4 regions of the Rhizobium sp. PL01 genome follow, and region 4 is predicted to be linked to each of the others. Evidence: riboswitches for the same ligand, from Rfam matches in the RefSeq annotation. Region 4 holds a riboswitch; each other region holds the start of a gene.

Region 1 (7,243 bases), on a different contig from region 4:
GATCCCGCGGTGCTGTCCGGCCTCGCTGTCTCCGATGATATTCATCTGTGCGAGTGGCGGATGTTGCTTGACGAACGCAAGGTGCCGCCGGCGCACCAGCTGCGACAGCGGCTGCTTGAAGATGGTTTCGATGGTGTCGTCTACCCGTCGTTCATGTCGCCGGGCGGGAGTTGCGTGGCGTTGTGGCGCTGGAACGCGAAAGGCGCACCGCGTCTTGACGCTGTTGATCCGGATGGCCGCTTGCCAAAGACGCCAGCGTCCTGGCTTTGACCCGGGTCTCTGTTGCAAAGACAAGTTAGGATGAAAGCTGCGGGCGATACGGCTGAAAACGAACGATTTTCTCCTAATAGTCTATAAAAGAAATAAACTTAATTATCTAAACGAATGGTCACGGTGTAATTTCTCTCTACTCTTGGGGAATAGCCGCGCATGTCCGACACACCATCCTATACAATCAAAATCCCGCACCGCCGCGTGGAATGGCCGACCGTCGTGCTTGCGAGCACAATCTATGGCGGCTTTCTGGCGCTGACATTCTGGTGGCAATCACTGCCGGTTCTTGTCGTTGCGCTTGCCGGCGGCTGGCTGATTGCCTGGCAGGGATCGTTGCAGCATGAAATCATCCATGGGCATCCGACCGGCAACCAGCGTATCAACGATGCCATCGGCTCAATCCCGTTGTCGCTCTGGCTACCCTATGAAATCTACCGTGAAAGCCATCTCGAACATCATCGCGACGAGCATCTGACCGATCCGATCGAGGATCCGGAATCCTCCTATTTTACCAGGACCGCCTGGGAGCGGCTGGGGAAGGCAGGCAAACGGCTTGCCCGCTGGAACACGACGCTGCTCGGACGGCTGACGATCGGACCGGCCGTCATGCTGGCGAGCTTTTTGGCGCAGGAAGTACGGCTGCTGCGGGCCGGCGAGCCTAGCCGGGCGCGCATCTGGACGGTGCATATGATCGGTGCCGCCGCAGTGCTGTTCTGGGTCACAGTGATTTGCGGTATGCCGTTCTGGCTGTATTTCCTCGGGTTTGTCTATTTCGGTGCAGCGCTGACGCGGCTGCGGTCCTATGCCGAGCACCGCTATGCCGAACGGCACGAGGAGCGCACCGCGATCGTCGAAAACAGCCACCTGTTCGGATTGCTGTTCCTCTACAACAACCTGCATGTGCTGCATCACCTGAAGCCCGGCATTTCCTGGTACCGCCTGCCGTCGGTCTACCGCCGCAACCGCGAAGCCTTGATCGGCACGAATGGCGGGCTGGTTTACAACAGCTACTGGGATATCGCCCGGCGGTTTTTCGTCAAACCCCATGATGACATTACGCACCCCAGGCATTCCTGACACAAGTGTTCCCGCGTGGTGCGCATCCAACTCCGGGAGGCCATCGCCGCATCCAAGTCTGGCGATACGGCGTCGGCCGGATTGTGCTAGTGACACCAGTCCCTTCTGAAAGTTTCTGAATGCGCCTTGCCAGCCTTGCCATGTATGCCAGTCCGCCGCCGCTTGCCGAAGCCACGGTTACGCTTTGGGGCTTCCTCAGCAAGGCCCTGAAGCGGGCAGGGCTCGTCGACGTCCCGGCCACGCTCGACGATGCTTTGGACTACCATCAGGCCTGGACGCGGCCGGATCTGCTGCTCGCCCAGACCTGCGGCTTCCCTTACGTCAAGCATCTGCGCGGCAAGGTGAAGCTGGTGGCGACGCCGGTCTACGGGCAGCCGGGCTGCGATGGGCCGTCGATGCGCAGCTTCATTGTCGTGGCAAGGGATAGCGCTGCTAAATCCCTTGAAGACCTGCGCGGTGCGCGGGCAGCGATCAACCAGCCCGGCAGCAATTCCGGCTCTAACCTGTTTCGGGCCGCCGTCGCGCCGCTTTCCCGTAACGGCCGGTTCTTTTCCTCGGTGATCGAAACCGGTAGCCATCGCAACAGCATTGCTGCCATCGGAGCTGGCAAAGCCGATGTCGCGGCGATCGACTGTGTCACCTATGGCAATGTGCTGCGATTTGATCCCGGCAGTCTTGCCGGTGTCCGTATCCTCTCGGAAACGGTCAAGGGGCCGGGGCTGCCGTTCATCACAAGAGGCGATGCATCAGACGAGGAGGTGGGTGTGCTAAGGCAAGTGCTGCAACAGGCCATTGCCGAGCCGTCTCTGGCGATGGCGCGCGATGTTCTCGGCCTGAAAAATTTTGCCGTTCTCTCCGACACTGACTATGAGCCGCTCGCCGAATTGGAGCGTGATGCGCGACGGCTGGGATATAGTGCCGTCGCCTGATATTTTACATGTAATTCAATATTATACGACTTCGTTCGCACGTTATGCATGAACCACGGCTAGCGTGTAACGCGTCCTCCAGAATCAGATTTCAAGTGCGTGGGCGCTGAAAAACGGCCCTCCGATGCCGCGGCGCGATGATTGCTCCGGCGGCGAAAACTGTCTCGTCCTGACTGTCACTTCATTTTACAGTTGACTCATATTCTATCCAAACTATTAGATCGGTGATAGAACGAATTAATTGAGATATCTGTGAGCGAAACCCTGCGCATCTCCCGGAAGTTTTCCCAAAGGGCCGTGATGGAGGCGATCATCCAGAACGGACCGATCTCCCGCGCCTCGATTTCAAAGCAGACGGGGCTCTCCAAGCAGACCATTTCCGAAATCGTCCGCCAACTGGAGCTGGATGACTGGGTGCGCGAAACCGGCCGCACCAGCGGCCATGTCGGGCGCACGGCGGTGACCTATGAACTCGTGCCGAATGCTGCCTATATTGCCGCTGTCGATCTCGGCGGCACGAAGATCCGTTTGGCGATTGCCGATCTGGCCTGCCAGGTTTTTGCCGAGGAAGTGGTTGCAACCGATCGGCGTGGGGGCCAGTTCGTTGTCGATCAGATCGCCGAACTCTGCGCACAGGCGGCAAATCATCTGAACATTCCGCGCGAGCGCATCCGCATGGCGGTCATCGGCGCACCGGGTGCACCGGACGCAAAGACCGGTCGCATCCTGCTTGCGCCGAATATCTCCGATTTCGATACGATGAACGTTGCCGCCGCCTTCGAAAAGGCGCTCGGCATGGACGTGATCCTGGAGAACGACGTCAATCTGGCGGTGCTGGGTGAGAATTGGCTGGGACAGGGGCAGGGAATCGACAATCTCGCCTTTATCGCGGTCGGCACCGGTATCGGTGGCGGCTTGATGGTCGGCGGCCAATTGGTGCGCGGCGCGATGAATGCCGCCGGTGAGCTGGGCTTCCTGCCGTTCGGTGCCGATCCTTTCGATCCGGAATCGCTGCGCACCGGTGCGTTCGAGCGGGTCACAGCTTCGATCGGCATCATGGAACATTACGCTGCGGCATCCGGCGAGACGGTGGCGGTGCCGATCATCTTTGAACGGGCGGCCAGCGGCGATGTGCATGCCAAAGCGACCCTGGACGAGACGGCGAAATATCTGGCCCGTGGCATCAGTGCCATTGCGGCGATTGCCAACCCGGAAAAGGTCATCATGGGTGGCTCGATCGGTCTGCGGCCGGAACTGATCGAGCGCATCCGCAAATTCCTGCCAACCTGCTTTCCCTATCCCGTCGATATCGAGGCGAGCCAGCTCGGGCCCCGCGCGGCCATTGTTGGTGCGGCGGCGATCGGGCTCAGCCATCTACACAACGCGTTGTTTGGCGCCGATGCGCCCGATAGCCGCGTGTCTCTGCCGCCGGCGGAAACCGTGACGTTCAGGGAGGCATTGCGATGAGCCCGTCGAACGCCCTGACGGAAAGGCTGCGCGCGGCGCTTGATCGCGACGATCCGATTGTACTGTAGCGCGAACGGAGCCGTCAGCGCGCTGCTCCTCACTCAAGCTACGATTGCCACCGTCGCGCGATTAAGTCCGACGTGCAACAGCTCTCGTCGTGTGACGGAATATCGAAGGCCCAGGGCAGTGTCCCGGGCTTTGATGGCTATTGCCGTGCTCACGCACCTTGCTTCATTTAAAGACATAAGCATTTCTTTATGTCTCTTGACGGGACTATCCATTTGCCGCATGTTTGCCGGATCGTGGTTCTCCGGAGTTCGCATCCGGAGCTAAGAGGGAATTCGGTGCGATGCCGCAAGGTGTCCATGCCGGAGCTGCCCCCGCAACTGTAAGCGGCGAGTTTCTGTTCAACTAAGTCACTGGGACGCGAATGCCCTGGGAAGACCGGACAGCGACGATGACCCGCAAGCCAGGAGACCTGCCGCGATAGATAACGTCCACGGGCGGGGTGTCCCGGTGCGCCGCTTTGCGAAACGGCAGGCCATGTCTCCCGTTCAATCTGCAACGCGTCCGCCAGTGCCTTGCCCTTAACAATCGGGGTAAGGAAAATGACCATCACGACAGCAAATCTGGGCTTTCCCAGAATTGGTGCAAAGCGCGAGCTGAAGTTTGCGCTGGAACGCTACTGGGCCGGAAAATCGGGCGTAGAAGACCTGCTCACTACAGCCAAAGGCCTCAGGGCCAAAAACTGGACACTCCAGAAAGACAAGGGGATCAACGTCATCCCCTCCAATGATTTCTCGCTTTATGACCACGTTCTCGATACCGCCGTCATGGTCGGTGCCATTCCCGCTGCCTATGGCTGGAAGGGTGGTCCGGTGGATCTCGATACCTATTTCGCTATGGCACGTGGCAGTCAGGGCGGTGGACATGCGAGCTGCGGTCATGCCGAGCATGGTCACGGCGTTCCGGCGCTGGAGATGACCAAGTGGTTCGACACCAACTATCACTATATGGTTCCGGAATTCACGGTCGATCAGGCATTTGAGCTGACAGCCAACCGGCCGCTCGAGGCCTTTCTTGAGGCTAAGGCGCTGGGGATCCACACACGTCCAGTCATTCTCGGGCCGCTGACATTCCTGAAACTCGGCAAGGCAGCACAGGATGGCATGTCGCCGCTCAGCCTTCTCGGCAGGCTGCTGCCGGTCTATGCCAAGTTGCTGACAGAGCTTGCGCAGGCCGGCGCCGACTGGGTGCAGGTCGACGAGCCCTGCCTCGTACTCGACCTTTCCGATGCCGAACGGGCCGCTTTCGCGCATGCCTATCAGACGCTTCGCACTGCGGCTCCCAGCCTCAAGGTGATGCTGGCAACCTATTTTGGCGCGATCGGTGACAATCTCGCGGTCGCATTGAAATTGCCGGTGGCAGGCTTGCATGTCGATCTGGCCCGCGCACCACAGCAGGTCGCAGTTCTGATCGACAAGGCACCTGCGGATCTTGTCCTTTCCCTCGGTATCATCGACGGACGCAATGTGTGGCGCGCTGATCTTGCCGGGCTGTTCAAGCGCATCCAGCCGCTGATCGAGGCGCATGGACATGCCAAGGTGCAGCTGGCGCCGTCCTCGTCCCTGCTGCACGTGCCGATCGATCTTGCCCTTGAAACGGCGGTTGATGCGGAACTGGTCTCCTGGCTTGCCTTCGCAACCCAGAAACTTGACGAACTCGCCTTGCTGGCAAAGGCCTTCGATACCGGCAGCGCCCAGGCAAACCTGGTGTTTGCAACATCGATCGCGGCGGCGAATGCGCGTTTGACCTCGGTCAAGGTGCATGATCCGCTGGTTGCAGGCCGTTTGAAGCAGGTGGATGCCGGCATGCTGAAACGCACGTCACCGTTTGCGAAGCGGCAGAAGCTGCAGCAGCAGAAATTGCGCTTGCCACTGTTTCCGACGACGACGATCGGTTCGTTCCCGCAGACGGCCGATGTGCGCAAGGCCCGCTCGCAGCATGCAAAGGGCGCGCTTTCCTATGTCGATTACCAGGCCTTTCTTGAGCGTGAGACAGAGCAGGCGATCCGCTGGCAGGAAGAGATCGGCATCGACGTGCTTGTGCATGGCGAGTTCGAGCGCAACGACATGGTGCAGTATTTTGGCGAACAGCTTTGCGGCTTTGCCTTTACCCAGCATGCCTGGGTACAGAGCTACGGCTCGCGTTATGTTCGCCCACCGATCATCTATGGTGACGTTTCGCGCCCGAAACCGATGACGGTTTCCTGGTGGAAATTTGCCCAGTCGCTGACATCCAAGACCGTCAAGGGCATGCTGACCGGACCGGTGACGATCCTCAACTGGTCATTCGTCCGCGATGATCTTCCCCGCAGCACGGTCTGCAAGCAGATTGCGCTGGCCATTCGCGACGAGATCCATGATCTCGCCGAAGCAGGTGCGGCGATGATCCAGATCGACGAAGCGGCCCTGCGCGAGGGACTGCCGCTGCGCCGCGCGGAGTGGAAGGCCTATCTCGATTGGGCGGTAGAGAGCTTTCATCTTTGCTCGACCGGCGTGCCGGACGAGACGCAGATCCATACGCATATGTGCTACTCGGAGTTCAACGACATCATGCCGGCCATCGCTGCCATGGATGCCGACGTGATCTCCATCGAGACCTCCCGGTCTAAGATGGAGCTGCTGACGGCGTTTACCGGGCGTGGTTATCCGAACGAGATCGGACCGGGCGTCTACGATATCCATTCGCCACGTGTGCCGAGCGTCGCGGAGATGGTCGAACTCCTCGATAAGGCAAGCGAAGGGCTGGTTGCAGGACAGATCTGGGTCAATCCGGATTGCGGCCTGAAAACGCGCAAATGGGAAGAGGTCAAGCCGGCACTCGTCAACATGGTTGCCGCAGCCGTGGAGCTGCGTACCGGTCTTGAACGCCGCCGTGCAGTCAACTCATGACGCCGATTGCAAAGCAACACACTGCGCCGGGGGATTCCCCGGCGCAGACCCGGCTCATCGATCTGGTTTTCCCCGGTGACACCAATCATGACGGCACATTGTTCGGCGGCGCCGGATTTGCTCTGATGGACCGGATCGCCTTCATCGCGGCCACGCGCCATGGACGTGTCCCTTTCGTGACGGCCTCCTGCGACCACGTCGATTTTCGCGCGCCTGCCCGCATCGGGCAGCTGGTCGAACTGGTGGCGCGGCCGGTTCGGGCCGGGCGGCGATCCTTGACCGTTGAGGTGGAGATGATCACCGAGGACCTGATCGGCGGCGAGCGGCACCTGTGTACGCGCGGATCGTTTGCCATGGTGGCGATGCCGGACGGCGACAAGCCGGATTGGCACGTGCCAGCGATTGCAGCAGAGGTGTCGGAGCCAGCCGGCACCGAACTCAGAATGACGGATATCGTCTTTGCCGATCAGGCCAACAGCTTCGGCAAGATGTTCGGGGGAGACGCCCTGGCGGCAATGACCAAGGCTGCCTTTGTCGTAGCGT
Region 2 (7,914 bases), 290 kb from region 4:
CTCGCGTAGCCTCGCCCAGTTGGCGACCAGTTTGGCGGCAAAAATGACGCGGTCGGCCAAGGGCTCGTGGCCGACAATATTGGCCTCGACATCCGTATCGTAGACAGCAGCGGCCTTGAACGAGACGGCCCGCGACAGGATGCGCCCATCCACTTCCGGCAGCGCCACGTTCATCGCCAGATCGCGCGCCATCAACCCTTGCGCCGAGGTTTCCCATGCGGCCCGCGACGAGCCGGAGAAAATCACCTGAAGGACCGGCGCGTCGGAAAACTCGAGCACTGTCGGCTTGCGGTCGGCGCCGGGCGCGGAAACCGCAAACCCCGTCGCATTCATGGCTACCGTCGGCGGCACTTCACCGAAGATCGCCTCCAGCGTTCCGATCGACACGGCATCCTTGAGGCTGGACACGAACACCGGCAGCACCGTCATGCCTTCGGCGGACAGTGCTTCTATCAGAGCTTCGACAGGCTTGGTTTCGCCGCTTTGAACCAGCGCGCGGTAAAAGCTGAGGGCGACAACGGGACCGTTTCCCGGATGAGGAACGATACGCCCCACGGCTTTTTTCCAGGCGTCAACCCCGATCACACCCTGGCCCGGCCACCAGATCCCCGCCTTCATCAACGGCGCTGCGGATTCCGGTTTTTCCGTGCCGTCGATCAGTGCCTCGGCATAGCGCAGCAGCCGGACCATGTTATCGGCACCACCTTCGGTGAAATAGGCCCACATCCGGTTGCGGTCTTCAGCGGAGACGGTCGAAAAAGGCTCCAATCCCGGGTCGGGCTTGTCGCAGCCCGGCAGCACGGCAATCTGGAATTTATGGGTGACAGCCGCCGCATGCAGCGCCTCCAGCACATAATGGAAATAGCTGGCGCCACCGAGCGGCCGCACGATGATGAGCTTGGCATGGCGTGCCGTGCGCTCAACATAGGTATCGACCGACATCGGATGCTTGAGCGTCAGCAGGCTTGCCACCCGAAGGGTCGATCCGGCCCCACGCGTGCGCTGCGCACCGGCAATCGACGAAAGCTCGGTATCGGCAGCCGAAAGAAACAGGATGTCGGCTGGCGATTGACCAAGGTCAATCGCTTCCTCGCCGTCAGTGATCGTGCCCTTCTGGGCTAGGAGGAGATGCATGATATTCCTCGAGGGCGGCAATACCCCTCTCTGTCACGACGTGACATCTCCCCCTCGAGGGGAAGTGTCCGGCAGGATAGAGGGAGATATGCCGCGCTCATCATTTTCAAATCGCCGCTGCGATGGCAGCGCGTACGGCTGCTTCGTCCATGTCATGCAGGCCGATGACGACCAGACGAGTGCGGCGCACTTCGCCTACAGCCCAGGGGCGGTCGAAATACTGGTCGATGCGGGCACCGACACCCTGGATCAGCAGGCGCATCGGCTTGCCGGGAATATCCGCAAAGCCCTTTAGACGCAGCACGTCATGCTCGGCAATGATCGGCTTCAGCTTTTCGATGAAGGCTGCCGAATCGGCAATCGAGCCCAATTCAACGACGAAACTGTCGAACTCGTCATGGCTGTGCTCCTCGCCTGCCTCGTGTTCCATCTCGTGATGGGATTTGCGGTTGGCGATGTCGCTTTCGGTACCGACACCAAGGCCGAGCAGCACGGCAGCGGAAACCTCGCCGTTCTTCGCCTCGATCATCGTTGGCTTGCGGCTGGTGCGCGACGAAACCTCGTTGCGGACAAAGGCAAGGCCGGTCGAATCGAGCAGATCCGTCTTGTTGAGAATGATCAGGTCGGCGGCGGTCAGCTGGTCTTCGAACAATTCCTCGATCGGGCTTTCATGATCGAGATTGTCGTCGTTGACGCGCAGCGCATCGACCTTGTCATGATCGTCAGCAAACCGTCCGGCGGCAACGGCGGCGCTGTCAACAACGGTGATGACACCATCAACCGTCACCTGGGTGCGGATATCCGGCCAGTTGAAGGCAGCAATCAGCGGCTGCGGTAGCGCCAGACCGGATGTCTCGATGATAATGTGGTCCGGGCGGTTCTCGCGCTCCAAAAGCTTGGTCATGGTCGGAATGAAATCGTCGGCGACGGTGCAGCAGATGCAGCCATTGGTCAGCTCGATGATATCGTCCTCGCTGCAGGCTTCTGCGCCGCAGCCCTTCAAGACATCGCCATCGACGCCGAGATCACCAAACTCGTTGATGATCAGCGCAATGCGGCGGCCGCCGGCATTCTGCAGGATGTTGCGGATCATCGTCGTCTTGCCGGCGCCGAGGAAACCGGTGATGACAGTGGCCGGGATCTTACCGTGGGCGGCTTTTTCGGTGGTCATGGATCAACCCTTCATTTTCAGCGGCAATCCAGCCGCGATAAAATAGACGTCTGCGGATATCTCCGCAATGATTTGGTGCAGCCGGCCCGCATGGTCGCGAAAGTCGCGCGCCATCCGGTTCTCCGGCACGATGCCCAGCCCGACCTCGTTGGAAACGAACACCAGCCGGGCTTTGGCCTGCGGCACATAGGCCGCGAGTGTTTCAAATTCAGCGACCATATCGCGTTCTTCCATCATCAGATTGGTGACCCACAGGGTCAGGCAATCGATCAGAATGATGCGATCGGGTGCGTCGATCGCCTCCAGGCAGGCGGCAAGGTCAAGTGGCTCTTCATGGGTTTGCCAATCCCCCCCGCGGCGATCGCGATGTTCGCTAATCCTTGCCTGCATCTCGCCGTCCCACGCCCTTCCGGTCGCGACGTAATGCATGTCGAGAGCCGACGCCTTGACAAGTTTCTCGGCGAAGGCGGATTTACCGGAACGCGCGCCGCCCAGAACCAGCACGCTGCCTGACTGTATCGATGTCATGGAATGATCCAGGCCTCAGCGTAAGCCGGCAGAAAGTGCAATCCCTGGGCAACGCAAACCGGGATTTGCGGCAACGCAAGATGGGCCGTTCCGGGAACGGGATGATAGTGCCATGACAACCTCCGTGCTGGCATCGGGAGTGTCTCTCCCTGGATCGGGCGAACCCCAAGCTAAGATGGGGCCCTTGAGGATGGCAGGTCTCCTGGCTCACGGCGCCACGCACCCTCAAGGGGCACGAACGGGTTCGCCTCGCCTTCCCGGAGTGTTTTGCGCCAGATTGCGCTGTCGCAATCGACGGACATCACGAAGAGGTGGACGATTCGTAGACTTAGAGGCGTCCGGCCCCGGCTGATCGTGATGCCACTCCAGTGGCTTTTCCGGTTGGGCCGATCCTTGCCGCTGCCGCGAAATGCGCACAGTCCGGAGGCTTGGCTTTCCCGGATGGCGAACCCTGACCGTTCTACAGTCGCGGGGTCGGCTGCGATAAGGACGCCCGGTCTGGGTCCGGCCCGTCGCATTCCCATTTACTCCCAGCATGCAACCGCATACCGGGAACCATCCAATGGCTGATGATTAGGCGCTCACCTGGATCAAGTCAATTGCGGCACTATCTCCCGCCCCATGGTTAGGTCGGGCTTCGGCAAGACTTCACTTGATCTCCCATGCCATGCCTTTTAGGACGGCGCAGAGACAGGATGGCCAGGCGATGAAGATGAAAATTATACCGAAACTCGACCTGCGGCGGCTCGGCTATCTCTCGCTGCTTTTCGATATCGGGCGGATGCGGGCCTTTGCACGGCGAAGTGAACTCGGACTGGTGGTGGCGGGCGTCATTGTTGGTATCACGTCAGGCCTCGCCGTGACGGCGATGAGCATCATCTCCAGCCGCATGCACAGCCTGATTTTTGGAATTTCAGATGACCAGCGCCTGAGCGCGAGCGATCTTCAGGGCGAAATTTCCGTACTGATCGCGCCGGTCGTCGGCGGCATCATCCTTGGCCTGGTGATGATCCTGCTGGCGTCGTGGCGCAAGAAGCCGATGGTCGACCCGATTGAAGCAAACGCGCTGCACGGCGGCCGCCTTTCTCTGACAGACAGCATTATCGTCGCAGTCCAGAACCTGATCTCCAATGGTTTTGGCGCCTCCGTCGGGCTTGAGGCCGGTTACACGCAGCTTGCGTCAGGCATTGCCTCCAAGCTTGGCATTTCGCTGCAGCTTCGCCGCTCGGACCTGCGCACCCTGGTCGGTTGTGGCGCTGCCGGTGCCATTGCTGCCGCTTTTAATGCCCCGCTGACCGGCGCCTTCTATGCTTTCGAGCTGATCATCGGCACCTATACGATCGTGTCGCTGACACCCGTCATCGTTTCCGCCCTGGTTGCCAACCTCGTCGCTCGATGGCTCTATGCTGGCGATTTCACCATCGATGTCGGCCAGTTCGGCGCGGTCGTTCCGGCCGACTATCTGCCGGCGCTGCTGCTCGGCTGCTTCTGCGCCGGCATGGGCATCCTTTTGATGAAGGGCGTCTCGCTGATTGAGGGGCTTGCCCGCCGCAGCTCAATCCCCGCTCCCATACGCCCCGCGCTCGGTGGCATCGTCGTCGGCCTTTTGGCGCTCGTCTCTCCGCAGGTGCTTTCAGCCGGTCACGGCGCCCTGCACCTCAATCTCGCCAGTTCGCCGGCAATCCCGATGCTGATCGGCCTGTTCCTGCTGAAATCGCTCGCCTCGGCGGTATCGATCGGCTCCGGTTTTCGCGGCGGCCTGTTTTTCGCGTCACTGTTCATGGGCGCGCTGCTCGGCAAGCTGTTTGCCTTTTCCGCGCCCTACATCTTTGCCCACGCGACGCTGACACCGGTCATCTATGCCGTCGTCGGCATGAGCTCGCTGGCGGTCGCCGTCATCGGCGGTCCGCTGACCATGACCTTCCTGGCGCTGGAGATCACCGGCGACTTTCCGATCACTGTCCTCGTTCTTGCAGCCGTGATCACCTCATCGCTGGTCGTGCGAACCACCTTCGGCTACTCGTTCGCCACATGGCGCTTCCACCTGCGCGGCGAAAGTATCCGCAGCGCCCATGATGTCGGCTGGATCAGAAACCTCACTGTCGGCCGTCTGATGCGCACCGATGTCCGCACGATCGATATCCAGGCATCGCTGGAGGATTTCCGCCGCGACTTTCCGCTGGGGTCAACGCAACGGGTCGTCGTCGTCGATGGCGCAAAATATGCCGGCATCATTCAGGTGCCCGAAATCTATGCCAGCCCCATCGAGGCCACCGAAGAGCGACAGGACCTCTCCGGCTTCATCCGGCTTGCCAATGACTTCCTGCAGCCAAATATGAATGCCAAGCAGGCGGCCGCCCTGTTCGACACGACGGAGAGCGATGCGCTGGCCGTGGTCAACAACCTCATCGAACGGCGCGTCGTCGGCCTGCTGACAGAAAGCCACACGTTGCGCCGCTACAGCGAAGAACTGGACCGCAGGCGCCGTGAAGCTTCGGGAGAGATTTGAACCAAGCCCTGGTCAGGACATCAGGCTATCAAGCCATCTCGGCTCCAGCACCGCTTCCAGCTCCGCCGCAACGTCGTCGAGCGCACGGTCAACCGATAGCCGGTAGTTTTCGCCGCCGCCCTCGATGCCGAAGCTTTTCAGAAGGGCCGCGCGAAAAGCGTCGCTGCTAAACAGCCCATGCAGATAGGTTCCGCTGATCATGCCATCAGCTGACACCGCCCCATCCGGCCGGCCGTCAATGATCACCGAGGGGCGAGCACAGTCCGCGCCGGTCGTCCGGCCGAGGTGGATTTCGTAACCTTCCAGCGCAACATCGTAAACCGCCGAGCGGGCACTGCTGTTGCGCACCGTTTTTTCCGGCGCCATCTCCGTCTCGACCGCCAGAAGGCCAAGCCCGCGGATTTCGGCGGTATTGCCTTCTATGCCATGCGGATCGGTGACCCGGTCTCCGAGCATCTGATAACCGCCGCAAATGCCGATGACACGGCCGCCACGCCGCACATGTGCCTGCAGATCACGATCCCATCCCTGGGCGCGAAAATCGGCGAGATCGGCAATCGTCGCCTTCGACCCCGGAATGACGACCAGACCGGCATCGGCAGGAAGGCTCTCGCCCGGCCGCACGAAGATGAGATCGACCTCCGGTTCGGCCGCCAGCGGATCGAAATCGTCGAAATTGGCAATGCGCGACAGAACCGGCACGGCGACCTTCAAAGCTCTGCCGGTCCCGCGCGCCAGCTTTTCCAGAACGACGGAATCTTCGGCCGGCAATCGGGCGGCACTTCTCAACCACGGCACGACGCCGAAACAGGACCAGCCGGTGAAACCGTCGACGGCCGCGATGCCATCGTCAAACAGCGACACGTCTCCGCGGAACTTGTTGATGATATAACCGCTGATCATGGCGCGATCTTCGCCGGACAAAATGGTGTGGGTACCGACCAAAGAGGCGATGACGCCGCCTCGGTCGATATCGCCGACCAGAACGACCGGGACGTTGGCGCGGGTGGCAAACCCCATATTGGCGATATCGCCCGCCCGCAGGTTGATTTCGGCTGGCGACCCGGCTCCTTCGACGACAATCAGATCGACGCCTGAGCGGATCGTTTCGAAGCTTTCCATAACGGCGCCCATCAGCTTCGGTTTCAAAGCTTGATAATCGCGCCCTCTCGCCTGCCCTGCCACCTTGCCCTGCACGATAATCTGGCTGCCGGTCTCCGACTGGGGTTTCAAGAGAACCGGGTTCATATGCACCGACGATGGAATGCGGGCAGCCATCGATTGCAGCCATTGTGCCCGGCCGATCTCGCCGCCGTCATCTGAAACTGCAGCATTGTTCGACATGTTCTGCGGCTTGAACGGAGCGACCCTCACACCGCGGTTGGCAGCGATGCGGCAGAGCCCCGCCACGAGTACCGTTTTTCCGACATCGGAGCCGGTTCCCTGGAGCATGATCGTCTTTGTCATGGCACTTCACCTAGCATCGCGGCAACCGCAAGAAAAGCCATATTCCGCCGCATTTCCGTCGTCTTTGGTGCGTGTTTTTCACGCGACATTTCAGGCTGCTGCAAGGCTTGTTCAGCGCGCCCGCCTAACTATCTGGAAAGCGACATTTCGTGGCAAAAACACTCGTTGCTTTCGGCAAAAACAAGCGTATATGAGCATCATCAAAGCACGGAGCAAAAGGCGCTCCACACCCAAGGTCAAACCCCGATGTTGTTCATCTTCAGCAAGCCCAATTTCGTTCAGATCGCCTGGAACTCGAAGGTTCCCGACAGCCAGTCGCGTGTTCGCAACACGGTCATGTCCGCACCCTTCGGCCCGCTCGGCTTCATCCGGACACGCAGCGTCGGCTGACATCTTCTCCCAGACTGACACTTCGAACCGCGCCTCCCTTCGGATCGCGCGGTTTTTTTGTGCCTATTCTACGGGTAGCGACATTCCATAAACGCGAAAACCGCACCCGCTCCTTCCGGAACCGTGCGGTCTGCCAAAATTACACATGGCCGCTCCGGCATACACCCGGAGATCGCTCAAGCCGGGACGCAAAACCTGATCCGGCAGGGCGGCCAAGGATCCCCCGCCGCAGGAAAACAATTAGCCTGACAGTGTTACCGGATGGTTAGCGGGAGCTTAACCAAAGGTGAATTCCGCCTTTTTTTCACTTTTTTTCACGCCAGATGAAAATCAATGTGAAGACGCATACGGAACACAATTTGTCTGGGATAAAACACGCGATGCAACTCTTGTGTGAAGCAGTGCTAATTTTGCGCCAAAGAGCGGTGCGTTTGCACAAAAATCTTGCCCGGCTCATTAAAATTCAACAGCTTGCGCGCACCTTCTGGGGCCCCGCAAACGCCGCGCGCTCGGCCTAAAACGATTCCGGAGGTTGATTTCTCCTGTGGAATACTTACGCTGCCCCCAACGGTAAAAAGAGAGATGGCTGTCGACAGAGTTCCGCGGCCAGACAACAAAACTCCAACGCCGTCGCAGCGGGGATGAAAGATTGGCCTTGCCACAAGAGCCCCCCGATCTGCTTCAACCTGAACGATTGGGTTTCCGGGAGATGCAG
Region 3 (7,914 bases), on a different contig from region 4:
CCAGCTTCTCTATGAGCAGAGTATCGAGGTCTTCGGCACGATTTCACAGCTTCCGCAGTTGGTGCGCGGCGTCGGCGACGACGTTACCGGCCATGTCACGATCGCGGTCGCCAGCCATGTCATCTCGCCGATCTTCGACAGGGCCCTGACCGCGTTTCATCGCAGTCACCCACGCGCTACGCTGACCATCACAGTCGCAACCAGCGGTGACGTCACCCGGCAAGTCCGCGAAAAGCGGGCATCCCTCGGACTATGCCTCGTCAGTAACCGCGATGCCGCCCTCGACTACATGATGGTGTACCGGGAATTCTTTGGCTTTTTCTGCGGGCCGGATCACCGCTTCTTCGGACAACAGGGCTTGAAGCTCGCCGACCTCAAGGGCGAACCGTCCGTTTCGTTCCACACGGACAATGTTGCGGATGTCCTCCGGCCCGTGGCACTTCTGCGCAGCGAGGCAAAGCTCGCCACCAATGTGGTTGGTGTGTCATCAAGTCTCGAAGAGGTTCGGCGGATGATCGTGGCGGGGCTCGGTATCGGGCCGTTGCCACTCCATGTCGCACGGCGCGACGTCGCGGACGGGGTGCTATGGCGGCTGCCACCCTACGAGACACCACCCGCAATTGATGTCTTCCTGCTGATAAACCCGGAAAAGATCATCAACCGCGCCGAAAAGGCGCTCATCACCGGCATCCAGACCGCCATCGCCGAAACGCCGCTCGAGGAGCGCATCTACGGCGCTTAATCCACGCCGTCATCGTTCACTGCTGTTTCGGCCTGAAGCGCCTCGGCGCGCGTCCGCATGGCAGGGTCGATAGCAACGGCGACGCGCCCGACAAGATCGAACCGGACGCTGACCGTTCTGTTGACTGCATGGACGACACCGTCGAGCGAGCCGGACATGACCTGTTCGAATGTCACCGAGCTGCGGCCGACCTTGACCACGCGAGAGCGGATCGTCAGCAGCGCGCCAGCCTTGGTTTCGTGCTTGTATTCGACTTCGGAACGAACATCGGCCCAGCCGCGGCTTGTATCGGCGAGAGCTTCGGTTCCGGCGATATGACCAAGAAGCTGGAAGCTCGCATCGTCGAACATCGCGGCATAGTGACGGACGTTCATATGCCCCATGACATCGCACATCCACGGATGGGCAACGCCGACATAGGTGACAAGCGATCGATCCGGCATATTTTCCTCCGCGCGTCTCACCGAACGACAAGTTCCCTGCCGTTGGTGCGGCGGAGGCTTAGCGTAAGCGTTGGGGTCCCGCAACACGGGCTCGCACGAACATGGCCGCTGCGCGTGTCCGTTCGGACAGCAGCCCAGCGGCCGGTCTTGTGAGATCGGATCAGCGAGGCATCGACCTAAGAAACCGCCTTTTCACATTTTGGCAAAGTTGGTAATCCCGTAAGTGAGGCCGGCGCCGGTTTGAATTGACAACGTCCCACCACTGGCGCCAACCCAGGCAGCATCGATGTTCAGCGTCGGGGAGCTGATGCGCACCGTATTGGCGGTTGGCCAAGCAAACACAGTGGCGGAATACGGAAGGGAAAAGCTGCCATTAGGGTAGCTAGAGACAACCTTGCAAGGCTTGTCGAGAATATCTGGCCCATGCGGGATGTTGGCGTTCAGCGTGATGTTGCAATAGGTTGCCATATTGAAACTTCCATTGGTTTATGCCGCTTAAAAGCGAACCTGGTAAATTCTGCGGTTTGAAAGTGTTTCGTTACGGACCATCAACAGCCAGGCCGCGACACATGGGGCAAGGAGGCACGTTTGCGCATCGCCATGGCCTGCTTAAGCCGAATGCCGCGATCTCTGTCGATTTGGGACTGGTCCATTGATCTACCTCTAGAATCAATCAGAAGTAGATAGGAATAAAATTCCTATGTGTAGGAAATATTTCCTTTTGCGTTAAATTCCCCGAAGCTTCACAGCGGCAGTATGCGGCATGGAACTCAAATCTGTTTTCGGCAATGCGGGAACATGATCACACCCCGCCCCTTGAACGCCAGAGAAGCAGAGACGAGATGATCGTGGCGGGAGGTGACCACCGCCAGTCCGCAGGAGAGTGAACCGCCGAAACATGGCGGGCATCGGCGTCAGTGAACGCGGATGGGGCAAGGCCAAGGCTTTCAGCGAGCACAATGGCGGCAGCGCCCCGGAAATAGCGACAGTTATTTGACCGAATCGTTTGAGCGCAAAAGGCGATGACCATAACAGGGCAGGCGGTGACCTTGCACGACGGTGCTATCGGCCGACCACTGACTTCGCCCAGCACCGAGCGTCACGGCAGGGGGAACCCGAGTCTTCCAAATCAAATCATTGAAAAACAAGACGAGGCGCGCCCGGATGCCGGACACGCCTTGGACTAGAAAGCCCAATCTCGTCAGAAACCGCTGATATTAGCGGGTCATTGGCTTCTTCTTCGGCGCAGGCAGAAGGCCTTCGCGCTGAAGCTGCTTGCGCGCGTTCTTCCGCTGACGGCTGATTGCCTCAGCCTTCTGGCGCGCCTTTTTGACGGACGGCTTCTCGTATGCTTCCCGCATACGCATTTCACGGAAGACACCTTCGCGCTGAAGCTTCTTCTTCAACACTCGGAGAGCCTGATCGACGTTGTTATCGCGAACCAATACTTGCATGTGAATCTTTCAAAGTCTGATGTTCACTAAAGAGATGGCAGGGGCAGTAGAGCAATTTACGAACCAAATCCAGAGCGTAGGGCAAAATTTCTCACATAATTCGCATAGACTTTTGCGCATGCCCTCAAACTTTAGCAGGAACGCCCTTCATCAATCTGACAATTTTCGGCCGGAAACGTTGAAGAACAGGCCAAAACACCCCACAGCCAAGGCCACTATTGGCCGCTCTTACCCTCCGGCCTCGTTGTCGCTGAACTCAGCATCAGCCATGGGTAATGGCAATCGCCCGTCCAATCGTTGCGATCCACACGACAAGGGCAAAGATCGCGACGCTTCGTTCCGGGTGTTCAGCGAGATTGAGAAAATGCATTTTACGCTCCGACACAGTTGATGGAACCTAATTATGCTCAACCTGCCGGGCCGGCGGTTACCGCGGGAACAGACATTTTCTCCACCACATCGTGCAAGGGGATACACTCGGGAGTGTTTTCACCAAGGGTGATCGGGCCCAGTGAGATCGTCCAAATTGTGGGCGCTACTCACAACAGTTGGCAACTGCGGCACTTGACCAATATCATGTAACTGAATAACATTACAGTCGTAACGAGGATATTGAAAGATCGGTATCCGGCGTTGTTTGGTCGGTGGAATCATGCGAAATGTCGTGTTGATGGTGCTGCTTCCAGGTGACCCTGGAGCGGCTGAAAAGGGAACACGGTGAGGATGACCCATCAGGGGCCAAAACCGTGGCTGCCCCCGCAACTGTAAGCGGAGAGTGCATTCACAACATCCCACTGGCCAAAAGCCGGGAAGGGGTGGATGCGCACTGACCCGCGAGCCAGGAGACCTGCCATCATCGATGATCAACTGCAACGGACGGGGTGTTCCGATGGAAAAAATCTGGCTTGAAAGCAGCGCTGTTGCGCGCCTGCAGTTTATCGCCATGTGGACTCCGGACGTCGCCACCGGGGGTAAAACATGGCGCATCATCCACAGCACATCATAACCGTCTGCACCGATTGCCGGATCACCGGAACCGCGTGCCGCCCGGGACTGGAACTGCTCGCCCGCCTCAACAACAGCCTGTCGCGCCTAGGTGTTGGCAGTGGGTCCGACTTCTCTATCGAGGGTACCGTCTGCATGGCAGGTTGCCGGCGGCCCTGCACGATCGCGTTCCAGGCCAGCGGCAAGGCAACCTATCTGTTTGGTGATATCGCACCGGATACGGATATCGGCGCGCTGGTGGATTTCGCCACGACCTATGCCGAACGGCCGGATGGCCTGACACGCGAAGCCGAACGCCCTCGCGGTCTCGGTGGCAAGACCATTGCCCGCATTCCGGCCGCCTTCCTTGTTTCGGAACATAGCGGGGAGCGCGTTCAATGAAAACCGTGATCCCGGGAGACAATCGATGAGCTGCGACGGGCGGGGTGCCAGCCTGAACGTCTTGAACGTGAGTTGGGGGCCAAAAACCAATCTGTTCCTCGTTCGCGACGTCAGCTTTTCCCTGGAGGCTGGCAACCGGCTTGCCATCGTCGGGCCGAATGGTGCTGGCAAGACATCGCTGCTGCGCTGCCTCTATCGTGGCGTGACACCACTGGAAGGCCGCGTCGAAATCGACGGCGAGGATATGCGCACGCTTTCCGCCCAGGCTGCGGCCCGTCGAGTTGCCGTCGTGCTGCAGGAGATGCCGGCCGATTTCCCGTTCACCGTCCTTGATGTGGTGATGATGGGCCGGATTCCAAGGCGCCAAGGCCTGACAGGCTGGACGGACAATGATCGAGCGCAGGTCGCCCATTGCCTCGAACATCTCGATCTCGTCCCTATGGCCAATCGCCAGTTCGCGACGCTGTCGGGCGGCGAGAAGCAGCGGGTACTGGTTGCCCGCGCACTGGCGCAGGAGCCGGACATCATCATTCTCGACGAACCGACCAACCATCTCGATATCCGCCACCAGCTGGAAATTCTCCATCTGCTGGCCGGGCTGAAGCTAACCATCGTCACGACGCTGCATGATATCAACCTGGCCGGTGCGTTTGCCACCCATGTGGCGCTGATGCGCGATGGCCGGATGGTCGGTTTCGGCCTCCCGAACGAAGTACTGACAACCCACGCAATTTCGACCACCTTCGGCGTAACGGCCCTTTCTCACCCCGCACAGGGCAATGCCGCCGCGCGTTTTTCATTTTCCCTCAAGACCGCCTGAACCGAAAGGACCAATCATGCCCTCTTTCCGCCTGCTCGCCTCCGCTGCGGGTTTCCTCGCCACGGCATTCATCGCCATGCCGGCGTTTGCCTATCCGGTCACCGTCAAGAGCTGCAACCGCGACGTCACCTTCGATAGCGCTCCGCAGCGGGCGATTTCCAACGATGTCAATCTCACCGAGATGATGCTGGCTCTGCAACTGCAGGACCACATGGTTGGCTATACCGGCATTTCCGGCTGGAAGACGCTGGATGAAAAGCTGCGCGAAGGGGTCAAGGAACTCCCTGAATTGTCGGAAAAGTATCCAACCAAGGAAGTGCTGCTCAATGCCGACGCCGACTTCCTTTTCGCCGGTTGGAACTACGGCATGAAAGTTGGCGGCGAGGTGACGCCCGAAACACTCGATCCGTTCAAGATCAAGGTCTATGAGCTGACGGAATCCTGCATTCATGTCATGGCAAAGGCCAAGCCGACGATGAACGACATGTATGTCGATATCCTCAACCTCGGCGCGATCTTCGGCGTCGATGACAGAGCGAAAACCCTCGTCGCGGGCTACGAAAAAGGGCTTGCCGACATCAAGAGCCGGATTGGCGAGGTCAAACACCCCGTGCGGGTCTTCGTCTACGATTCCGGAACAGAGAAGCCATTTACATCCGGACGGTTCGGTATCCCAACCGCGATGATCGAGGCCGCCGGTGGCGCCAATATCATGGAAGATATCGAGAAAAGCTGGACCGAAGTATCCTGGGAACCGGTGATCGAGCGCAATCCGCAGGTGATTGTCATTGTAAATTATGGCGACGTGACCGCCGAGCAGAAGATCGCCTTCATGAAGGAAAACCCTGCCTTCAAAAGCCTTGATGCGGTCAAGAATGATCGTTTCGTCGTGCTCGACTATGTCGAAGCGACACCCGGCCCGCGCAATATCGACGCGATCGGCCGCCTGGCCGACGCGTTTCACCCGCGCAACATGTAGGAACCGCTAATCCGAAACATCCGGCCGGGCAGGCTGATCTGCCCGGCCTTTGCTTTCTGCGTACAAGATGGACATGACATGACCGGTGGCCGATTTCTTCTGACCATAATTGCATCGGCGACCCTGATCTGCCTTTGCATCACTGCGGGCGTTTCTCTGGGCGCGGCACCTATCGCGTTCGGCACCGTGTGGTCCATCGTTGCCAACAAGCTGTCACCCGGCTTCATCGAGGTCACATGGTCGGCCGGCCGCGATAGCATCGTCTGGGATGTCCGCTTCCCGCGCGTCATTCTGGCAGCCTTGGTCGGCGCAGGTCTTGCCGTGGTCGGGGCCGTGCTGCAGTCCGTCACGCGCAATCCACTCGCCGACCCGCATCTTCTCGGGGTTTCCTCCGGCGGAGCACTTGGCGCAATCCTGGCGTTGCTTCACACAGGCCTCATTTTTGGCCTTGTCACCGTGCCGCTGTTTGCTTTCATCGGTTCGCTTCTGGCAACCATCGCTGTCGTTGCGGTCACCCGCTTTTCAGGGCAGGCGGCCGATCGGCTGGTCCTATCGGGCATTGCCGTCGCCTTCGTTGCCACCGCATTGGCCAATCTCCTGATATTTCTCGGCGACCCACGCGCCGTTCATACAGTGGTGTTCTGGATGCTCGGTGGCCTGGGGCTGGCCCAATGGCCGCACCTTGTCTATCCCGCCGTAGTTCTCAGTGCCTGCCTCGCTTGGTTCACCTTGCGCGCGCGGGAAATCAACGCGCTGGCCATGGGCGATGAAACAGCAGCGACACTCGGCATTCCAGTCGTACGGTTCCGGGCACAACTCTTCGTGGTCACGGCTCTTCTGACCGGGGTGATGGTCGCCTTCTCCGGCGCCATTGGGTTTGTCGGGCTGATGGTGCCCCACTTCGTCCGGCTTGTCGCCGGTAGCGACAATGTCCGGGTTATCCCGCTGTCGGCGCTAACCGGTGCAGTGGTGCTGATTCTTGCTGATATCGCTGCCCGCGTTGTCATGGCGCCAGAGGATCTGCCGATCGGCATCATAACGGGGCTGGTCGGTGGTCTCGCCTTTATCGCAATCCTGCGGCGTTGAGCCGAGATATCGCAACTATTCCATTATATAAACCGGCGATTTTGCGCATATGGCTGAGGAACAATCGAAATGCATCAGGTTTTCGGAATTTAGGGGACGCTTATTTCCATCGGTAACTTGCAATCTGGCGCCCGCCTCAGCAAACATACGGAATGGTCACGCATCAAAACCGATTTCAACCGCCGGTACATGGCGGCCAACATATCAGGCGCCGCAATCTGCTCCAGCAGTTGCAACGTTTGGGGCCTCTCCGGCTGACGACCATCATTGCGCCTGCCGGCTACGGGAAGACGTCATTCGCCGCGCAATGGTACGATTCATTGAGAAACCAAGGGGCAAATCTGGTCTGGTTGCCGCTGGAGGTAGATGATTGCGACCAAAGCCATCTCCTCGTCGCCTTGCTGGAAGCCCTGCAGGATTTGCAACCGGGCGAAGGACGGGGCCTTGATGCCAACAGCATGCCCGTCGCCACGCTTTTATCCGTACTCGTCACCCGGTTGCGGCGGATCGAAACCCCGGTCACGCTTTTCCTGGACGATTACCATTTTGCCCAAACGGATGCGACGGAATCCCTTCTGGCAAAACTATTGGCTGCAAAAGACCTCACCCACGTCAAATTCGTCCTGATTTCCCGCAGCGCTCCACGGTTTCCGATCTCCGCTTTGCGGTTGAATGGGGAGCTCAAACAGATCGGCGTTGCCGATCTCAGCTTTTCAGAGACGGAAGCACAGGAGTTTTTTGTTGGGCGGGCTGAAAAACTCACGCGCGAACAAATCGGCGAACTGAACAAGCGGACCGAAGGCTGGGCTGTGGCGTTGCAAATGGTCCGTGTACTTGTCGCCGAAAGCAGCAATAGCGCCTCCATTCTGGAATCGTTTGATGGCAGCAACGCCGAAATGGCCCGGTATCTGTCCGAGCAGGTGTTCTCCAGCCTACCCTCGGACATTCAGCATTTCCTCGTCGAAACCGCGTCGCTTCCTGCCATCAGCCGCACGCTGGCTGCA
Region 4 (7,914 bases):
GCGATCCTGCGCAGCAGCATCCGCCAGACGATGGACGAGCTGGTGCGCGAGGGGCTCTGGCACGGCTGAGGGAAGACACTCTTTTGAGTGTGGCACTCATTCCCCGCCACGCTCAATTTTAAAGGGCCGGTTTTTCCGGCCCTTTCTTTTGTGGTTTATGGTTTTACGGCTTGGTGGATCGAAGCTCGTCATTGATGCCGACCATGTCCCGCTCATCCGGTGCCTTTGGAAGATTCATCACCGGCAAGACCGCCCGCAGGTGGTCGTGGTGGGTGCGCACCCCATATTCCAGATCAGACAGGTAAAACCCGTTGAACGCCTTCGATGTCATGGATTCGTTCGACCAGATGGTCAGCTGAACGTCCTCAGCCTGCGTGTCGCGATCGATGCGGTGGGCGAGGTAGCGGGCGGCACGCTGGTTCCGGGTCTCGTCGCGGTAGCGGTAGATGCCGCCGCGCAGCACGGTTTCGCCGGTCGAGAGCGGGAATTCCTGATAGAACTGCACGGCCTCTGGCGTTACGGCGATCACTGCATTGGCAAAGATGCCGTAGTAGATCCAGGCCTTGCGCAGACGCTCGGGCAGGTGCGCCGCTTCCGGGGCGATCCTGACATAGTTGCGCACACTCCAGCGCCGCCCGGCATGGGGATTGTAGGTGGCGAACGATCGGCAGAGGCCGTTGACGAAGGGTTCGTCATAATAGCTCGAGCCGTAGAGATCCTGCAGTGCCGGGTGGGCCATCGCCACGTGATAGCCTTCGTTGTCGACGTCACGCACCGACTTCCAGTTGACCGGCGAGGCCTGGGTCCAAATGTTGCCTGCAGGCACCATGTCTTCGGTCTTGTATTCTGCAAGTTCGGCGGTGAAGGGTTGCATCAGTTCGGCGACGGAGGGCTGCGGGCCGGGCGCGAAACGGATGAAGACGAATCCCATCCAGACTTCCAGATCGAGCGGGATCAGTCCGAATTCCTGCTTGTCGAGCGGCGGGAAGGAGCGGGGGCGGGCGGCACCGCGCAGCGTCCCGTCGAGATTGTAGACCCAACCGTGGAACGGACAGACAAGCGCGTTGCGGCACGTTCCCCTGTCATCAGCAACCACGCGCGAGCCGCGATGGCGGCAGATGTTGTGGAAGCCGCGCACCACGCCGTCCTGGTCGCGCAGGATCAGGGCGCGCTCGCCGACGACATCCATGGTGATGTAATTTCCGGGTTCCTGCACGTCCGAAACGTGGCAGGCGATCTGCCAGTGCTCGCGGAAAACATGTTGTTTTTCAAGCTCCAGCAGCGCGTCGCTGTGGTAGCACCAGCCGGGCAGGCCGCTCCGGTCCCAGTCATTGGGAACGGTGATGTTGCGGGTCATTTCGTTCATGAATTTCCCCATTATTTGCTGAACGTTCATTCAATATAATCACATTTTCCTATAAATAGGAATAGGTTGCGAAACTGCGGGGAGCGCGAATTTTCTGTTGGTATTGATTTTCCGGCGGCAGGGCAGGCAATGCCTGACGATGCGATGCATTGGCTCATGGTCTGGCCGGTGCCTGCGAGGCGGACGTCCTACTTATCCAGTTCCGGATAGACTCGGTCCAGGAAGCCAGGGCGCAGCTTTTCACCCATCATGCAATCGGATGGCGGAGGGGTTTGCACGGGGATGACGCGTGCTGGCTGCTGGCGGCCGCTGACTTCCATGATCAGCTTCTGGCGAATGGCAACGGCGAAATCTTCCGGCTGGTGGACCGGCAGAACAAAAGAGCCGGGGCCGCCAATGACGCAGTCGGCATAATAGCGATCAAGCGAGCCTTGTGTCCCTGACGGACGGATGAGAATGGCAAGGCCGTTGATGACGATGCCGCTGGCAACGGCTGCGTTGCGCGCCGGATTGACGGGAGGCCCGAGATTGTTCGGCCCATCGCCGGAGATGTCCACCACCCGGCGCATCGCATCGTAAGGGCTGGCTGATATCAGTTTCGATGCGAAGGTGATGGCATTGGAAATCGACGTGCCGCGGCGGGTGAACACCGGCCGGGAGGCAAGATGTTCGGCAAGGTCTGCAGCATCCTTTGCGTCGTCAATCAATTGCCAGCCAATGACAGACGTCTCGTTGACGCTGCCTGCCCATTCGAAATAGCTGACGGCGATACGGCCGTTGAGGCCTGCCGTGACCGCATTGATAAACTCCGGGTGACGCAGGGCCTCGACATAGCCCATGCGCTGCACTTCGGCCTCTTCAATATCCATCGAGCCCGACATGTCGACGGCAAGCACAAGTGCGACATCGATCTGAGCAGTGTCGGCGACCGGCGTTGCAATTGCAGTGCCTGAAATCGTCAGAAACATCGCAAGTGTTGTGAGCATCAGGTCATCCAATCGCCTCTGAGGATCGTATGAAACTAAAATGTAACACAGATCGTAAGTGAGGCGACTGTTCCGGATGCGGATGACTTCAACAATCGGTGATTTGTACCGGCTCTCATTTTTAGTAAACTTTCGATCGACTGGAGTAAGCCTGCAATGCTTCTGAAAAACGAAACCGACACGGTCATTCTCGACCGGTTGCAGCAAGCGGCGTTCGGGTACTTTCTAGAATTCGTCAATCCCGAAAACGGTTTGATTGCTGACACATCGCTGCCCGGCGCGCCGTCGAGTATCGCCGCGACCGGCTTTGGTCTTTCCGCCTATCCAGCCGGCGTCGAGAGAGGGTGGATGAGCCGCGAGGACGCTGCGGCAAGAACGCTTGTCACCCTGCGGTTTTTTGCTGAAAGTCCGCAAAGCCGCAACAAGGATGCCACCGGCTACAAGGGGCTCTACTACCACTTTCTCGACATGAAAACCGGTCTGCGGAGATGGCGTAGCGAGCTTTCGTTGATCGATAGCGCGCTGCTGATCGCCGGTATGATAACGGCGGCGGCTTATTTCAATCAGGACGACGAGGTCGAGACGGAGATCCGCTCTCACGTCGATATGCTCTATGCGCGTGCAAATTGGGCCTGGGCTCTGGACGGCGAGGGGGCCTTGTGGCTCGGGTGGAAACCGCGAACCGGATTTCTGCCGTATCGCTGGGAATCCTATAGCGAGGCGATGATCCTCTACACGCTGGCGCTGGCCTCGCCATCCTATCCGATCGGCAAGGAAAGTTATGACGCCTTTGCCAGCAAGTTCGACTGGATGACGGTGAAGGGCAAGCCGTTCCTTTACGCCGGGCCACTCTTTATCCACTTGTTCTCACATGCGTGGATTGATTTTCGGGGTATCCGCGACGCGGCTGTCGCGGCGCATGATACGGACTATTTCGAAAATACCTGTCGCGCGATTGCTGTCCAGCGCGACTATGCGATCGCCAATCCCGGCGGATTTACCGGCTATGGCGCCGATACATGGGGGCTGACATCGTGCGACGGCCCGCAACGCCCGCGCCGTTTGCAGGACGGACGGCGCCAGCAGTTTGCCGGTTATGCTGCACGCGGTGCGCCGCTCGGGCCGGACGACGGCACGATTGCGCCCTGGGCGCCGCTTGCATGCCTGCCATTCGAGCCTCAGGCTGCGATGTCGGCGACACGGCATATGCTGTCGAGCTATCCCGATGTTATCGACGCAGGACGCTTTCTGGGCAGTTTCAATCCAAGCGTTCCCGGCAAGACGGCGGAGGGGTGGCTTAACAACCGCAGCGTTGGTCTCGACCAAGGGCTGCTGGTGATGATGATCGAAAACCATCGCAGTGGCATTTACTGGAACCTGCTGCGTGAAACGCCGGTTATCCGGCGTGGCCTTAGACGGGCAGGCTTTTCCGGCGGCTGGCTTTAAGGTACACGGGCTGCCAGGAGATAACGGGCGGCCCCTGTGGACGAGAACCGAGATTCAGGCAGTTTTAAAGAGGATGATGGAAGACAGGCAGATGCCGCCATCGCCTGGCAGGCGGAGCATTTTCCGCAGGTCGCTGTGTCTCGGGAACGGGAAGGTGGTGGTTTTCTGCAGGTCACCGAGGCATGGCACGGTGATGGCGATATGGTCGAGTGCCTGCTTGACTATCAGAACCGCTTTGCCACCGGGATGGATGACCGCGTCAAAGGCGCCCATCTCATTTCCTTCTACAGCCACCATCTAAGCATAGCGGCTGCAGCAATTTATTTGCGGACAGGGCTGGTTGCTGACCTGCGCCCGGATCGGCTGACGTTCCGGTTTGAACCTATCGTTCCGCATGACCGCGTTCCACCGGTGGAAATTTGCCCGTCGGGTGTCTGCCGCTTTCATTTTCGCTTCGCAGGCTTTACCCGCATTGACCACTGGGCGGTGCTTTTTCACGATATGTTCGTCGAAAGCTTCATTCCGGTGATCGAGGCGCTGCAGGGCCGGACCGGCCTATCCCCGGTCGCACAGTGGCGGCTGGCTGCTGATGGCATTGCCGGCGCTTTTCTGGAGGTCGGCGCGGCCTTGGGCGAAGAGGAATGCGCAATGACTGCAGCCCTTGCCATCATCAACCGGACGGGCTCGCCACTCTCGTCCGACGTTGTGCGATACACTAGGCTCGACGCCGTTTGCGCTGGCGTTGCGGTCGAGCGTATCTTCCGGCTGCGAAGCGGCTGCTGTCTCAACTATCGAACAGAGGGTGGGGATTTCTGCGATGTCTGCGTGCTTCTCGACGAGGAGACGCAAAAAAGCCGCCTGCGTGCCCATGTCGAGCGCACCGGCGGCTTCTGATCGCCGCTACCGCGCAAGCAGTGCCTGCGCGGTAGAGATAGGGCTCAAGCCGATTTCAGAAACCGGTCGTTCAGGTATCCCGAGATCACACCGAGCACGATCCAGAATGCCAATGTCGTTGCCAAGGCGGCGACCGCGAACTCTGCACCGAGAACAGCCGGAACCGGGCTCGAAATGTCAGACGGCTGCGGCGCGCCGTAGACATGAGGTGCTGCGATCAGGACAAGACCGATGATCTTCGCAAGGATTTCACCGCGCAAGACGATGAGATAAAGGCCGGCGACAGAGAGAGCGATGGTCGCGATCCACCAGATCTGCCGGTCATGAAGATCGGCGGCGGGGAAGCCCGGCAACTCCGGCGGCAGGCCGATGGCGGGCAGAAGGTGAACCGTCAACCAGCCGCAGGCCCCCCAGAGAGCACCGTTGCGCAACGTAATCGGATAGTTGAAGGCAAGGCTGGCACCCGCGAGCAGCAGACCAAAGCCTGCGCCGGCCACGAGATTGGCGAGCAGCGTCCCAGAAAAGCGGCTCATGCCGAACATGATGCCGCCCTCATCTTCGTGCTCCCCCTCATGTGCGTAAGCGGGCGTGATCGGTGAGAGTGCCGACAGCATATCGCCGATCACCGACGACCGGTCGAGCGAGGAGTGCTGCTGGCTTTCTGTGCCAGCCGGCGGTTCGGCTGCTGGTTCCTTGACTTCATATTCCTCGGCATGAAGGATGAGCGGGACCACGCGCAATTCCTGCGCCGCCGTCATGAAGACGCCCGCAATCAATCCAGCCACCAATGCGGCCAGAAGTGTTTTGACAATCATTTGATACCCCCAAGTTCAAGCGGAGCAGATCTATCGTTGGTGCCCAACGCTTGTTGTGTTTCAATTCCCATGCGAAAAAATCGCCCAATGCCGAAGCAGGGGCGCACTTCATCGCCGCGTGATTTCCCGATGAAATCCGCGATCCTTGTTGTCGATGTCGTGCGGAAAGCGCAGGGCCTTCCACAGCCTACATCAATGGCAGGGGAAGCCGTAGGAATGGCGAACGTCGTGTGCGGTGTCATGCAGCACGGCGGAATTGGCAAGGCCGGCACCGAAAACCAGGAAGCCGCCGATCAACAGGGCGAGAATAGCGGTCGTGATGCGGTCGTTGAGAGAAAGCGGAACGCTTGAAACTGTAGTCGTAGCCATGACAACCTCCGTGATGGCGCGTGGGAAATATCCCACCCAATTGGGCACCATGCCCTTCATCAACCGGCAGGTTTCCTGGCTCGCGGCGTCAGGCGCTTTCGCGCCAAGGAGCCTGCCTCACCTTCCCGGGGCAGGGGCACAAGGCCCGTCGCCGCAGTGGCTTCTACCGGATGAACGTACCGGCATGACAAACTCTGACCGCTCTACAGTCGCGGGGTCGGCCGTGATAAAGATGCCCAGAATGGGTCCATCCGTCACGTTCCCATTTACTCCCCGAAAGCACCTCGCTCCCAGAGAACCAATTGATGCAATGATGATTATGCCGCTGCCCCGGTCATGTCAATTCAACGCTGCGACCTCCAGTAGCGCATTGCCGCCTTCGATTTTTGCGTTCCCCGTCGAAATTCGATATGCAAGATGTCGTTAAAAGCGCCTAAGTTGCAGATGGTTTATTTGAAGCAACACTTAATGGTTGATTGTTTTGAAAAATGCTCTTCTCTTCCAATGGAACAATAGTTCTTTAGGAACCTTGGTGTAGAATGCGGCGGCGCTGAAACGCGAAGAATCCTTCATAGAGAAAACCATGAAAGCGGCGAGGTCCGAACAGGAATTCCAGAATATTCTTCGCCGCTTGGGAATTGCGCTTGACGCTTCTCAGATCGGTGTGTGGGAGCACGATACGCAGAAAGACGAAGTCGTCTGGGATCTGCAGATGCACCGGCTCTACGGAACCGGAAAGACGCAAAAGCGCGTCAAGGCGGAGGTATGGATGAACGCGATCCATCCCGATGATTTTGCCCAGGCCCAGGCCGATTTCGACAAGGCGATCGCAGCCAAGGATGTCTATTCCTCGGAATACCGGATCGTTCTGCCCAACGGTGAAATCCGCTACCTTCGGTCTCGCGCCTATTGTTTCGAGGAAAACGACAATATCACCCTCATCGGGGCCGAATGGGATGTCACTGCCGATGTATTGCTCAATCGCGAATTGCGGCGGCAGAAGGCGATTGCCGAAGCGCGCGCGGTTGCTCTTGAAGCGAGCACCGGGCGGATCGAATATGCGGCCGAGCACGATTACCTGACAGGGCTTCCCAATCGCCGGTTTTTCGACCGGCGATTGGGCGAGCTTGCCAGCGATACCGGACTGGAAAAGCTGGCAATCCTGCACATCGGTCTCGACCGGTTCAAGCAGATCAACGATACCGCCGGCCATTCGGCCGGAGACGATGTCTTGAAATCCTGCGCCAAGCGGATTGAAGCAGGCGTGCCGAAGAACTCGTTCATTGCGCGGGTCAGCGGAGATGAATTCGCGGTTCTGATTGCAAATTTTACGTCGCTGGATGATCTCAAAAGCCGGGCAGAGCGGTTGACGCAGCAATTGAAACAATCGGTTTGGCACAATGACGAGGAGTTGCGTACTGGCGGGTCGATCGGGGTCGCCGCTGCCAGCGGCCGCCATATCGCCGGGCTTCTGGCCGAGTCCGATATTGCCCTTCACCGCGCCAAGAAACTCGGCCGGGGGCGGGTTGAGGTGTATTCGGCGCAATTGAAGGCGCAACTCAACAACGAGCAACGGGTCGGCAGGCAATTCGCTCATGGACTGGAGAAGGGTGAATTCATTCCCTACTATCAGGCGCAGATCGATGCCCGCACCCGGCGTGTTGTCGGGATGGAGGCTCTGGCGCGCTGGCGCCATCCGAAGCGCGGACTGATTCTGCCGGGCGAGTTCATCAAGGTTGCGGGTAATCTCGGCCGGCTGGACGATCTCGATTCCGCAATATTGAAAGCAGCGTTGAAAGACCGCCAAAACTGGATAAGGCAAGGCGCGCATGTGCCCCGCATCGCTGTGAACGTATCGGCCGCCCGGTTGTCGGATCCGCTTTTGATTGACGAACTTCAACGTCTCCATGTTCAGCCGGATATGCTGTCATTCGAGTTGCTGGAAACCATTTTTCTCGACGATAGCGAGGATGATGTGTTTTCCAACGTCGCCGGATTGAAGGCCATGGGTATCGATATCGAGATTGATGATTTCGGA

The links. A riboswitch is a leader RNA that binds a small molecule or an ion and turns the genes downstream of it on or off. The one in region 4 is predicted to bind cobalamin.
Region 1: linked by a shared signal. The riboswitch ahead of metE (5-methyltetrahydropteroyltriglutamate--homocysteine S-methyltransferase) and the one ahead of R6X40_RS02830 (CbtB domain-containing protein) in region 4 are both predicted to bind cobalamin.
Region 2: linked by a shared signal. The riboswitch ahead of cobU (bifunctional adenosylcobinamide kinase/adenosylcobinamide-phosphate guanylyltransferase) and the one ahead of R6X40_RS02830 (CbtB domain-containing protein) in region 4 are both predicted to bind cobalamin.
Region 3: linked by a shared signal. The riboswitch ahead of R6X40_RS24760 (DUF1636 domain-containing protein) and the one ahead of R6X40_RS02830 (CbtB domain-containing protein) in region 4 are both predicted to bind cobalamin.

What each region holds. Positions count from the first base shown of each region.
Region 1 covers NZ_JAWQUM010000008.1:127,424-134,666, reverse strand. The annotation lists gene R6X40_RS19270 (RES family NAD+ phosphorylase) at 1-270, shown strand, start outside; gene R6X40_RS19265 (fatty acid desaturase) at 430-1,350, shown strand; gene R6X40_RS19260 (phosphate/phosphite/phosphonate ABC transporter substrate-binding protein) at 1,470-2,279, shown strand; gene R6X40_RS19255 (ROK family transcriptional regulator) at 2,532-3,746, shown strand; cobalamin riboswitch at 4,033-4,247, shown strand; gene metE (5-methyltetrahydropteroyltriglutamate--homocysteine S-methyltransferase) at 4,355-6,700, shown strand; gene R6X40_RS19245 (acyl-CoA thioesterase) at 6,697-7,243, shown strand, end outside.
Region 2 covers NZ_JAWQUM010000001.1:894,046-901,959, reverse strand. The annotation lists gene cobN (cobaltochelatase subunit CobN) at 1-1,134, opposite strand, end outside; gene cobW (cobalamin biosynthesis protein CobW) at 1,241-2,305, opposite strand; gene cobU (bifunctional adenosylcobinamide kinase/adenosylcobinamide-phosphate guanylyltransferase) at 2,309-2,833, opposite strand; cobalamin riboswitch at 3,008-3,408, opposite strand; gene R6X40_RS04130 (chloride channel protein) at 3,552-5,342, shown strand; gene R6X40_RS04125 (cobyric acid synthase) at 5,355-6,809, opposite strand; gene R6X40_RS04120 (hypothetical protein) at 7,056-7,199, shown strand.
Region 3 covers NZ_JAWQUM010000012.1:17,808-25,721, forward strand. The annotation lists gene R6X40_RS24740 (LysR family transcriptional regulator) at 1-742, shown strand, start outside; gene R6X40_RS24745 (acyl-CoA thioesterase) at 739-1,185, opposite strand; gene R6X40_RS24750 (hypothetical protein) at 1,378-1,653, opposite strand; gene rpsU (30S ribosomal protein S21) at 2,403-2,639, opposite strand; cobalamin riboswitch at 3,294-3,509, shown strand; gene R6X40_RS24760 (DUF1636 domain-containing protein) at 3,618-4,025, shown strand; gene R6X40_RS24765 (ABC transporter ATP-binding protein) at 4,051-4,845, shown strand; gene R6X40_RS24770 (ABC transporter substrate-binding protein) at 4,862-5,824, shown strand; gene R6X40_RS24775 (iron ABC transporter permease) at 5,903-6,910, shown strand; gene R6X40_RS24780 (LuxR C-terminal-related transcriptional regulator) at 7,063-7,914, shown strand, end outside.
Region 4 covers NZ_JAWQUM010000001.1:601,799-609,712, forward strand. The annotation lists gene R6X40_RS02800 (aminotransferase) at 1-69, shown strand, start outside; gene R6X40_RS02805 (aromatic ring-hydroxylating dioxygenase subunit alpha) at 164-1,366, opposite strand; gene R6X40_RS02810 (DUF1194 domain-containing protein) at 1,555-2,352, opposite strand; gene R6X40_RS02815 (glucoamylase family protein) at 2,509-3,798, shown strand; gene R6X40_RS02820 ((2Fe-2S)-binding protein) at 3,835-4,692, shown strand; gene R6X40_RS02825 (CbtA family protein) at 4,737-5,507, opposite strand; gene R6X40_RS02830 (CbtB domain-containing protein) at 5,700-5,876, opposite strand; cobalamin riboswitch at 5,924-6,194, opposite strand; gene R6X40_RS02835 (EAL domain-containing protein) at 6,460-7,914, shown strand, end outside.